Regions from separate parts of the Rummeliibacillus sp. SL167 genome, predicted to be linked through region 2. Evidence: riboswitches for the same ligand, from Rfam matches in the RefSeq annotation. Region 2 holds a riboswitch; the other holds the start of a gene.
The links. A riboswitch is a leader RNA that binds a small molecule or an ion and turns the genes downstream of it on or off. The one in region 2 is predicted to bind cobalamin.
Positions count from the first base shown of each region.

Region 1: it holds a riboswitch for cobalamin, as region 2 does, so the genes downstream of both, cobT (nicotinate-nucleotide--dimethylbenzimidazole phosphoribosyltransferase) here and FEZ13_RS12315 (ABC transporter substrate-binding protein) in region 2, are expected to answer to the same signal.

Region 1 covers NZ_VCBM01000001.1:1,198,396-1,202,909, forward strand. Annotated here, with positions in the region: gene FEZ13_RS05415 (sulfate ABC transporter substrate-binding protein) at 1-743, opposite strand, end outside; gene cobT (nicotinate-nucleotide--dimethylbenzimidazole phosphoribosyltransferase) at 1,739-2,788, opposite strand; cobalamin riboswitch at 2,868-3,047, opposite strand; gene FEZ13_RS05425 (isochorismatase family protein) at 3,605-4,234, opposite strand; gene FEZ13_RS05430 (isochorismate synthase) at 4,382-4,514, opposite strand, start outside.
Region 2 covers NZ_VCBM01000002.1:184,875-189,388, reverse strand. Annotated here, with positions in the region: gene FEZ13_RS12320 (FecCD family ABC transporter permease) at 1-986, opposite strand, end outside; gene FEZ13_RS12315 (ABC transporter substrate-binding protein) at 983-1,948, opposite strand; cobalamin riboswitch at 2,057-2,244, opposite strand; gene argS (arginine--tRNA ligase) at 2,924-4,514, opposite strand, start outside.

The DNA of each region.
Region 1 (4,514 bases), on a different contig from region 2:
GAAGGATTCACAATCTCGAATTTATCTTTTCCAAGTTCTTTTAATGAAAGAAGTGCTTCATTTTCCCATGCGATTAGCACATCACCAATACCCTTTTCAACAAAAGTAGTTGTAGCCCCACGAGCACCAGAGTCTAGAACTTCTACATTTTTATAAAGGTCTTTTACAAATTGTTTTGCTTTTTCTTCGTCATTGTTATTTTTTTGAAGTGCATAGCCCCAAGCTGCTAAGTAATTCCAACGAGCTCCTCCAGATGTTTTAGGATTTGGTGTGATAACAGAAACGCCCTTCTTCGTAAGATCATCCCAATCTTTGATACCTTTCGGATTACCTTTCCTTACTAAGAAAACAATCGTTGAAGTGTAAGGTGCTGAATTATCATCGAAACGATTAATCCAATCTTTGTTTAACAGCTTCTGATCAGCAATCGCATCAATATCATAAGCTAATGCCAGTGTAACCACATCTGCTTCTAACCCATCGATAACAGAGCGCGCTTGGCTTCCTGAACCCCCATGAGATTGTTTAATCGTAACTTTCTGACCTGTTTCCTCTTTCCAATGTTTTGCAAATTCTTTGTTGTATTCTTGATACAATTCTCGTGTTGGATCATAAGATACATTCAAAAGTTCAACGGATTTCTTTGCACCTGATCCTTCTGAATCTCCTTTACCGCACCCTGATAATAGTAAAAAAGTGGATAATACCACCGCTGCACTAGTAAATAATTTTCTCTTTTTCATTCGTAATTCCCCCCATATAAACTTTTTCTGAACGAATTAAATATTTGCCGCTAACTAAAAGCAATTCTAAAGTATGTAAAAATGCCTTTAGTTTCTCTAATCAGCATTTAATATTATAATTCCAATTAGTTAAATAGGTATTTAGAAACAAAAAAAGACTCCACATCAAAAGAAATATAGAAAAATATTTCTATTAACGTAAGAGCCTCTAGTCTTCTAGTGAGCTTTACAATCATTTAATTCCTACTAACATAGTAACGATAGTATATTTTTTTATAATGAAATTGTCAATACCTTTTTGGAATTTTCAGTTGAATCATCCGTTTTTTAATGTATTCTAACATGAAAAAGAAAAAAGATTTAAACTTCTAGCTGAATCAATTTCATTAATCATTTTCTTCTTAAAAAATACGAACATTAAGAATAACTAATTTTGATAGTTGTGGAGCGGAAGACGGCGACTCCTCGATTAGGCTTGCGCATTTCCTTCGTGCGGTGTGAGTTCAAGGAGGCTTATTCAAAGTCCTACGGGAAAAGCTTGAGCTGAAAGCCCCGCAGGAACAATTTAAGGGACAAAGCCTAAGTTCGCCACGTCCTGTGGCAACGGCTTCGGGGTCAACATCGTGTCGACCCGAGGAGATTGAAGCCAAGCCCGTGGAAAGCGCCGTCTGGAGCGGAACAAAAATTTCTGAATATTAATTTTCATGTTGATTTGAAATGTTCGTGTTTTTTATCTGAATTTTACATTATGAAATTGATTCAGCTATATGAAGGAATAATTCCTATTTTCCGTTAATGAGCATTTAGAATTATTTTTATCATATGTGTTGATTATCCAATTAATAGGGATTAAAATCGCATTCATCTTGACTCTTATTGAAGTGGTGTCTTCTGTACTTGTCGCTACGCTTTCATTACAAAAAGGATTTGCTAAATTAAGATAAATAACCCATCCTTAGAACTCTATTTTAAGATGGGTTATGTTTGTTAGTAGGTTAAATACTCATCCCTACGTCTTCAAAGGTTGGCATATTTTTCATCATGCTACATGCAGCTTCGATAATTGGAAAAGCTAAGGCAGCTCCAGAGCCTTCTCCTAAACACATGTTCATCTTTAGCATAGGTTCCTTACCAAGAAGTTCGCTCGCCTTTTTCCCACCTGGCTCGTCCGTTGCATGTGAAGTAATGAGGTAATCCTTTACTTTTGGCTCGATAGTCGTTGCGATTAAGGCAGAGGCTGTTGAAATCAGTCCGTCTACTACCACTGGAACTCGATTCGCTGCAGCTGCCAGCATAACGCCAGCCATGCCTCCGATTTCCAAGCCACCAACCTTTGCTAATACGTCAATGCCATCAGCTGAATTGGGTTGATTGATAGTAATAGCATTGCGAATGACTTCTATCTTATGAGCTAATCCACCTTTGCCCAGTCCAGCACCTCTCCCTGTTATTTCTTTCGGGTCACAATTGGCTAAAACAGATAATATGGCCGTACTTGGAGTTGTATTGCTAATACCCATTTCACCCGTACCTAATAGATTAGCACCTTGTTGTATTTCTTTTGTCGCAATCTCAATGCCGACCTCTAGCGCTTTAATAGCCTCTTCTCTTGTCATAGCAGGTCCTTTAGCCATATTGTCCGTTCCTTTTTTTATTTTCCGAATAATAACTCCAGCATCACTTGGGATATCTTCTTTGATTCCAATATCTACTGCTACAATTTTAGCTCCAGAAACTTTGGCGATTGTCCCTACACCTGTAATTCCTTTGGCGATATTTAATGTTTGTTCAATCGTTACTTCTTGCGGATTACTTGTAACCCCTTCCTCATATACACCATGATCTGCAGCCATTACAATCATTACTTTTTGATCGACTGCAGGAAAAAGTTCTTTCGTAATTCCTGATAATTGAACAGCGATATCTTCTAATTTTCCTAAACTTTTTGGGGGTTTGATAAGGCTGTCCACTCTTTCTCTAGCTTTTACCAACATTTCTTGATCCAAGTCTTCTACTTTTTCAATCGTTTGTTGTAATAAATTCACTTTTCATCTCTCCCGAATAAAATTAAAAGCCTGCAGCTTATTTGCATCGCAAATAAACCGCAGACTTTTCCATCATCTGTGTCATTCAAGTAATAAGGCAGGTCTCCTGGCTTGGGGTCATCATTTGAACAAACCTTCCCAGAACAATGTCCAGTGGTATTTTCGAACAAACTTCCCTATACAGTGGCGGGTCCGCTGAAGCTTTTCACTTCATTCCCTATTCTCCTTAATTAAAGGCACCTTACACTTTTATGAATTTTCTATCATTATGATACTAGGAAATTGAATGGAAAGCAATATGTAAAGGATGACTACTCACATTTCAAATAATTCATTCAGGCACGTTTGTTATCCAATTTTATCCATAAAGTATTTATTCGCCCCTTGAAACAATTTATTTGCTCTCTCAGAGATTTTATTCGCTCTCTCAAAAGATTTATTCGCTCTTTCAAAGACTTTATTCGCTCCTTCCGCAGGACATTGGATTGTTTTTTTATCGAATATGTGCTACACAAAAGGAACAAGCAAGCCGCAGCGAAGATCTATATAAATGGTCCGAAAAATACAGGTTTTCTCAAAAATTATGCCACGGACAGCCTAATTTTTGTAAAATCAACACGCGTGATAAAATATATATTTTTAAGGATTATGTCAAATATATCTCCTGATTTCGGAAGAACTCATTTAATTGATAGGGATTCAATGAGTTAAATTCTGCGAAAAAACAGAGCACAGAATACTGACTGAACAGTATTTCGTGCTCTTTGCATGTTAGGTACTCTTTTAAAAAATTTCTCGAACAAGCACTTAATCTACTTAAAGTTGGCTGATTAACTGATTCGTATCTGTAATCGTTGAACATCTTTTAGCAGCATAACGTATCGCCATCTGATGATCTTCTACAGAAAAATCCGCAACTGCATCCTTTACAAAGAATGGTTTAATATCATACATAAAAGCATCTGCTGCTGTTAATAAGCAGCCAATATGTGCATATACACCACAAATGATCAGCTGATCTCGATTCCATGTTTTCATTAACTGCTGCAACTCACTTTTCTTAAAAGCGCTATAACGCCATTTGGTCAACATTATATCATTCTCGCTTGGAGAAAGTTGGGGAATAATGGATGTTTGCTCTTCCTTCTCTTCAAGACCTGTCCCCCAAAAATCTGTTAAAAGCGCACGATCTTCCGCCTTTTGATTACCAGGTTGGGCGGTGTAAATAATAGGTATTTTAAGTGACTCGCATTTTTGTTTTATTTTTTGAATATTAGCGATCAATCTAGGAATAGGTGATTGCTGCTGATTATAAAAGTCTAAAAAATATTGTTGCATATCATGTATTAATAATACGGCCTTATCAGATTGCGGTTCCCATTGAACAGTATTATCAACTTCTAAATTTATCGGCATTTCATAAGACTTAATTTTTGGTATTGACATATAAACACTCCTCAAGATAGATAGGTTCAAAATAGTTTATAAAGATTAATATTTCCTCTTGTCCATTTAATTTACATTTAAAATGATAAATATGGATTCTCAATTTGATCCATGAATTATAGATGGTCCATTATTCCCGCTACGGATCTAGTTATTTTCTCCTGTAATGCCTATTGCATGAAGCATTGTTTGAAATTTCGCACCTGTTTCAGCGCGCTCCTCTTGTGGTACAGAAGATTCTACAATACCGGCTCCCGCATAAATAGTAATTTGGTTTTCT
Region 2 (4,514 bases):
TTCGTTCTACGCTGACGGAAGAAAATATAAGCAAAAACTGGTGCCCCAATAAAGGATGTAATAATACCAATCGGTAATTCCGTTGGTGCAATAATCGTTCTCGCCAGCAAATCACAAAGAATCAATAATGATGCCCCATTGATAAAAGATAAGGGCAATAGATGGCGATGATCAGCTCCAAACATTAATCTCGTCATATGTGGAACGACCAAGCCAACAAAGCCGATCGTTCCCGATACCGCCACTGCGGAACCAGTCAAAATAGAACCTCCAAGCAAAAGAAGACGTTTGCTTCTTTTTACATTGACCCCTAAATATTTGGCCCGTTCCTCTCCAAATAACATAGCATTAAGTTCACGACGATTGACCCATAGCATCAATGAACCAATTATGATGAAGGGGAAAATCATCTTGACATAAGGCCAACCGCGCATAGATACACTCCCCATCAGCCAGCTAATAATTTGACGAAGTTCTTCTCCTGTTAAAGCAATCATCAGGGAGATAATAGAACTTAAAAATGAGCTGACGATAATGCCGGTTAAAATCAGTGTTTCCATCTTCATCATGCGATCGACCAATTTTGCAAAGCCCAAAACAATAAACAATGATACTAGAGCACCTATCATACTGAATATTGGCAATGTATAAATGCCTAAAATAGGTGTCGTAATACCGAAAAAAAGCGTCACCACAGCCCCCACTGAGGCGCCAGATGACACTCCTAACGTATACGGATCAGCAAGCGGGTTTTTTAACAATCCTTGAAAAGCAGCGCCTGCAATCGCTAATGCCGCCCCAACAAGTCCTGCTAGTATGACACGTGGCATACGAATTTTCCATAATATATTTGTTGCCGTTTCATCAGCTCCAGTATTCCATAACGTACTGATTGGTACCTCTACTGAGCCTATGGAAATACCGAGCCATACACTTATACATAAAATGATAAGCGCTACGATATATCCCATTACCATTTTTCTCATTTAAATGCCTCTGGATAAACAGCCTTTGCTATTTCCTCTAGCCCATCGGCAAGACGAGGACCTGTACGAGCTGTCAAATCTTGATCCACTTTTACTACGGCATCATTTTTAACAGCTGTAATACTATCAAAGCCTTGGCGTTTTTTCACTTTCTCTACGATATTTGGAACATAGTCCTCCATTACAATAATGGTATCAGGATTACGTTTAACGATTTCTTCTGTATCAATTTTAAACCAACCTGATTGATCGTCTACCACATTTTTAATCTTCGCTAAGTCAAAGATTTCTTGCATAAATGTATCTTTACCTGCCGTAAAAATATCCGGTTCATCTGCCGTTTCCACAAAGGCAGTACGTTGTTTTACATTCGCTACTTTAGCTTGAACATCTTTTACTTTTTCCTTCATACTTGTAATAATTTGATCTGCTTTTTGTTCTTTGTTTGTAATTTGGCCAAGCTGTTTGATCGTGCTATAGGTTTCTTCAAAACTTGTCGCACTTTTTACAACAAAGACAGGAATACCTGCATCTTTTAACTGTTGTAATCCAGCCTCTACTGATTTTGCATTAGATTCATGTGCAAATACTGCATCAGGTTTTAGGCTCAATACTTTTTCAACATTGAATTCCATACCGCCTATTTTTGTCTTTTTAGTAGCGGCTTTGGGATAATCATCGTTATCATTTACCCCTACAATTTCATGTTCTAAACCTAATGCGAATAAGATTTCTGTATTACTTGGAACTAATGAAACAATTCTTTTGGGTGTTTCTTTGAATTCTATATGATTACCAAGTGCATCTTTCACCGTCATTGGGTATGTAGATGTTTTGTCATTGGTTTGAGAAGTGGTATTTGTTTTATCAGTAGACGATTGCTGAGTATCTCCTTGGCTACACCCAACAAGTAAAACAAATGCCATCATCAACACGCTTACTAGTTGCCATATTTTTTTCATGAAAAGTACCTCCTTCAGCATAATAAAAAACCTCTCAATTCATTCGAGAGGCATCATGATTCCAGTGTAGTGCATACACTGTCACCCATCCTATCCTCGTAGTCATTGTTGGCGTGATCCTATACGGCAGGTATCCTGGCTTGTGTTCAACGCTCATCGTGCCTTCCCAAAAATTTTTCAGTGGCTATTTACGAATCACTCACACTTACAGTGGCGGGACCGCATCGGACTTTCACCGACTTCCCTTTTCACTCAACATTTTAGCAGTGTCAAGAACCGTACATTGATTTTCTATTGAATTGCTTATCATTATACCGAATATTTTGCTTTTGTAAAAGACAGGCGATGAGATATTGAGAATTTTTTAGTATATATTTTTGATACTTATAGCTATTTTTTACTAGTAATGATATTTGTACTGTTAATATAAAATTTCACGCATGTTGATTTTACAAAAATCAGGTGCCCCTATTTGGCATAATTACTGAAAAGCCCTGTGTTTTTAGAACCATTTATATAGATCTTCGCTGCGGCTTGCTCGACTCCTCGAAAATGTATACGTATTTTCTTCGTGCGGTGCCAGTTTAGTGAAGCCCATTCAATATCACGCGGGAAAAACGGACAGTTGAGACCCCACAGCGAAGCGATTAAGGAAAGGAAGCTAAAAGCGTCACGTCCTTTGGCAACACCTGAGTGACCAACATCTTGTTAGCCCGAAGTAATCGGACTTTTGCGAGCAGTTGATCCCCATCTATCTTTCTCGTTTTTCTCTAAATCTTGAGACATAGGTGGCTTACTGTCCTTTGAAGCGGGATAAAATTTAGTCAACAGAAAAAAGCCAACGAAACAGCGATTTCGTTGACTATTTTCTATTAATAATGGTTGAGCAGAAAAATTGCTTAACTAGTATGCATTTTAACCCCGCAAACAAAAACAGAAGGATATTTTGTTCTGATGTAACCAATGCACTAAAAATTACATTTTTTCCGGTGCTGATACACCAATCAATTTTAGAGCATTTGCTAATGTGATGCGCACTGCTGTAATTAGGGCTAGTCGTGCTTCAGAACGTTCTTTGTTGTCGTCATCTAAAACTTTCTCTGCATTATAAAAACTGTGGAATGTTGCTGCTAGTTCTTGGATGTAGTTTGCAATACGATGCGGTGCGCGTACACGTGCTGCATCTGCTACAATTTGTGGAAAGTCCCCTACTTTTTTCAATACTTCAATATCTTTTTCTGATGACAATGTATCAAGATGATCAATTGAAACCGCAAAACCTTTTTCTGATGCTTGACGTAAGATCGAACAAATTCGCGCATGAGCATATTGAGCATAGTACACTGGATTTTCGTTTGATTGCTTCACAGCTAAATCTAAATCGAAATCTAAATGCGTATCGCCTGCACGCATTGCGAAATTGTAGCGTACAGCATCTAAGCCAACTTCCTCAACTAGTTCACGAAGAGTAACTGCATTCCCCGTTCGTTTTGACATTTTGACTTTTTCACCATTGCGTAGAAGATTAACCATTTGGATTACTTCCACTTCTAATACATCACGATCATAGCCAAGTGCTTCGATCGCAGCCTTCATACGTGGGATATAACCATGATGATCGGCACCCCAAATATTGATCAGCTTGTCAAAACCACGACGTAATTTGTCTTCATGATAGGCGATATCTGGTGTTAGATAAGTATAGGAACCGTCTGATTTGATCAATACGCGGTCTTTGTCATCACCAAACGTAGTAGAACGGAACCAAGTAGCACCATCTTGTTCAAATACATGACCGTTGTCTTTTAATTTTTGAAGTGCTGTTTGAACTTTTCCTTCTTTGTATAAGGATGTTTCAGAGAACCAGACATCAAAATCGACACGGAAGTCTTTTAAATCTTTTTGGAGTTTGCCAAATTCGTGTTTTAAACCGTGTTCACGGAAAAATTCAAAACGCTCTTCTTCAGGTTTTTCTAATATATCTTTACCATATTCTGCAGATAATTCTTTCGCAATAACAATGATATCTTTCCCATGGTAGCCATCTTCAGGCATGTCCGATTCTAAACCTAGTGCTTCCCGGTAGCGTGCTTCTAATGATTTGGCCAATTTTGTAATTTGATTACCAGCATCATTAATATAGTATTCACGTGATACATCATACCCTGCAAAATCTAACACATTACATAAAGAGTCCCCAACAGAAGCACCACGAGCATGCCCTAGATGTAAATCTCCAGTTGGGTTTGCGGATACAAATTCGACTTGAATTTTTTCGTTATGCCCCGCATCGGTACGACCATAATTAACATCTTGATCGAGAACAGTCGCCACAACTTCGGCCAAGTAGTCCTTTCGTAAAGTAATATTCATAAAGCCTGGCCCTGCAATATCGATTTTTTCAATATTTGTGCCCTCGGTTTCAAGGTTTTCCAAGATGGCTTCTGCAATAGCACGTGGTGGTTTTTTTGCTAATTTTGTTAATTGCATAGCGATATTCGTTGCATAGTCACCGTTCGCTTTGTTTCTTGGTGCTTCTAGATGAATGTTCAATGCATTTGCATCT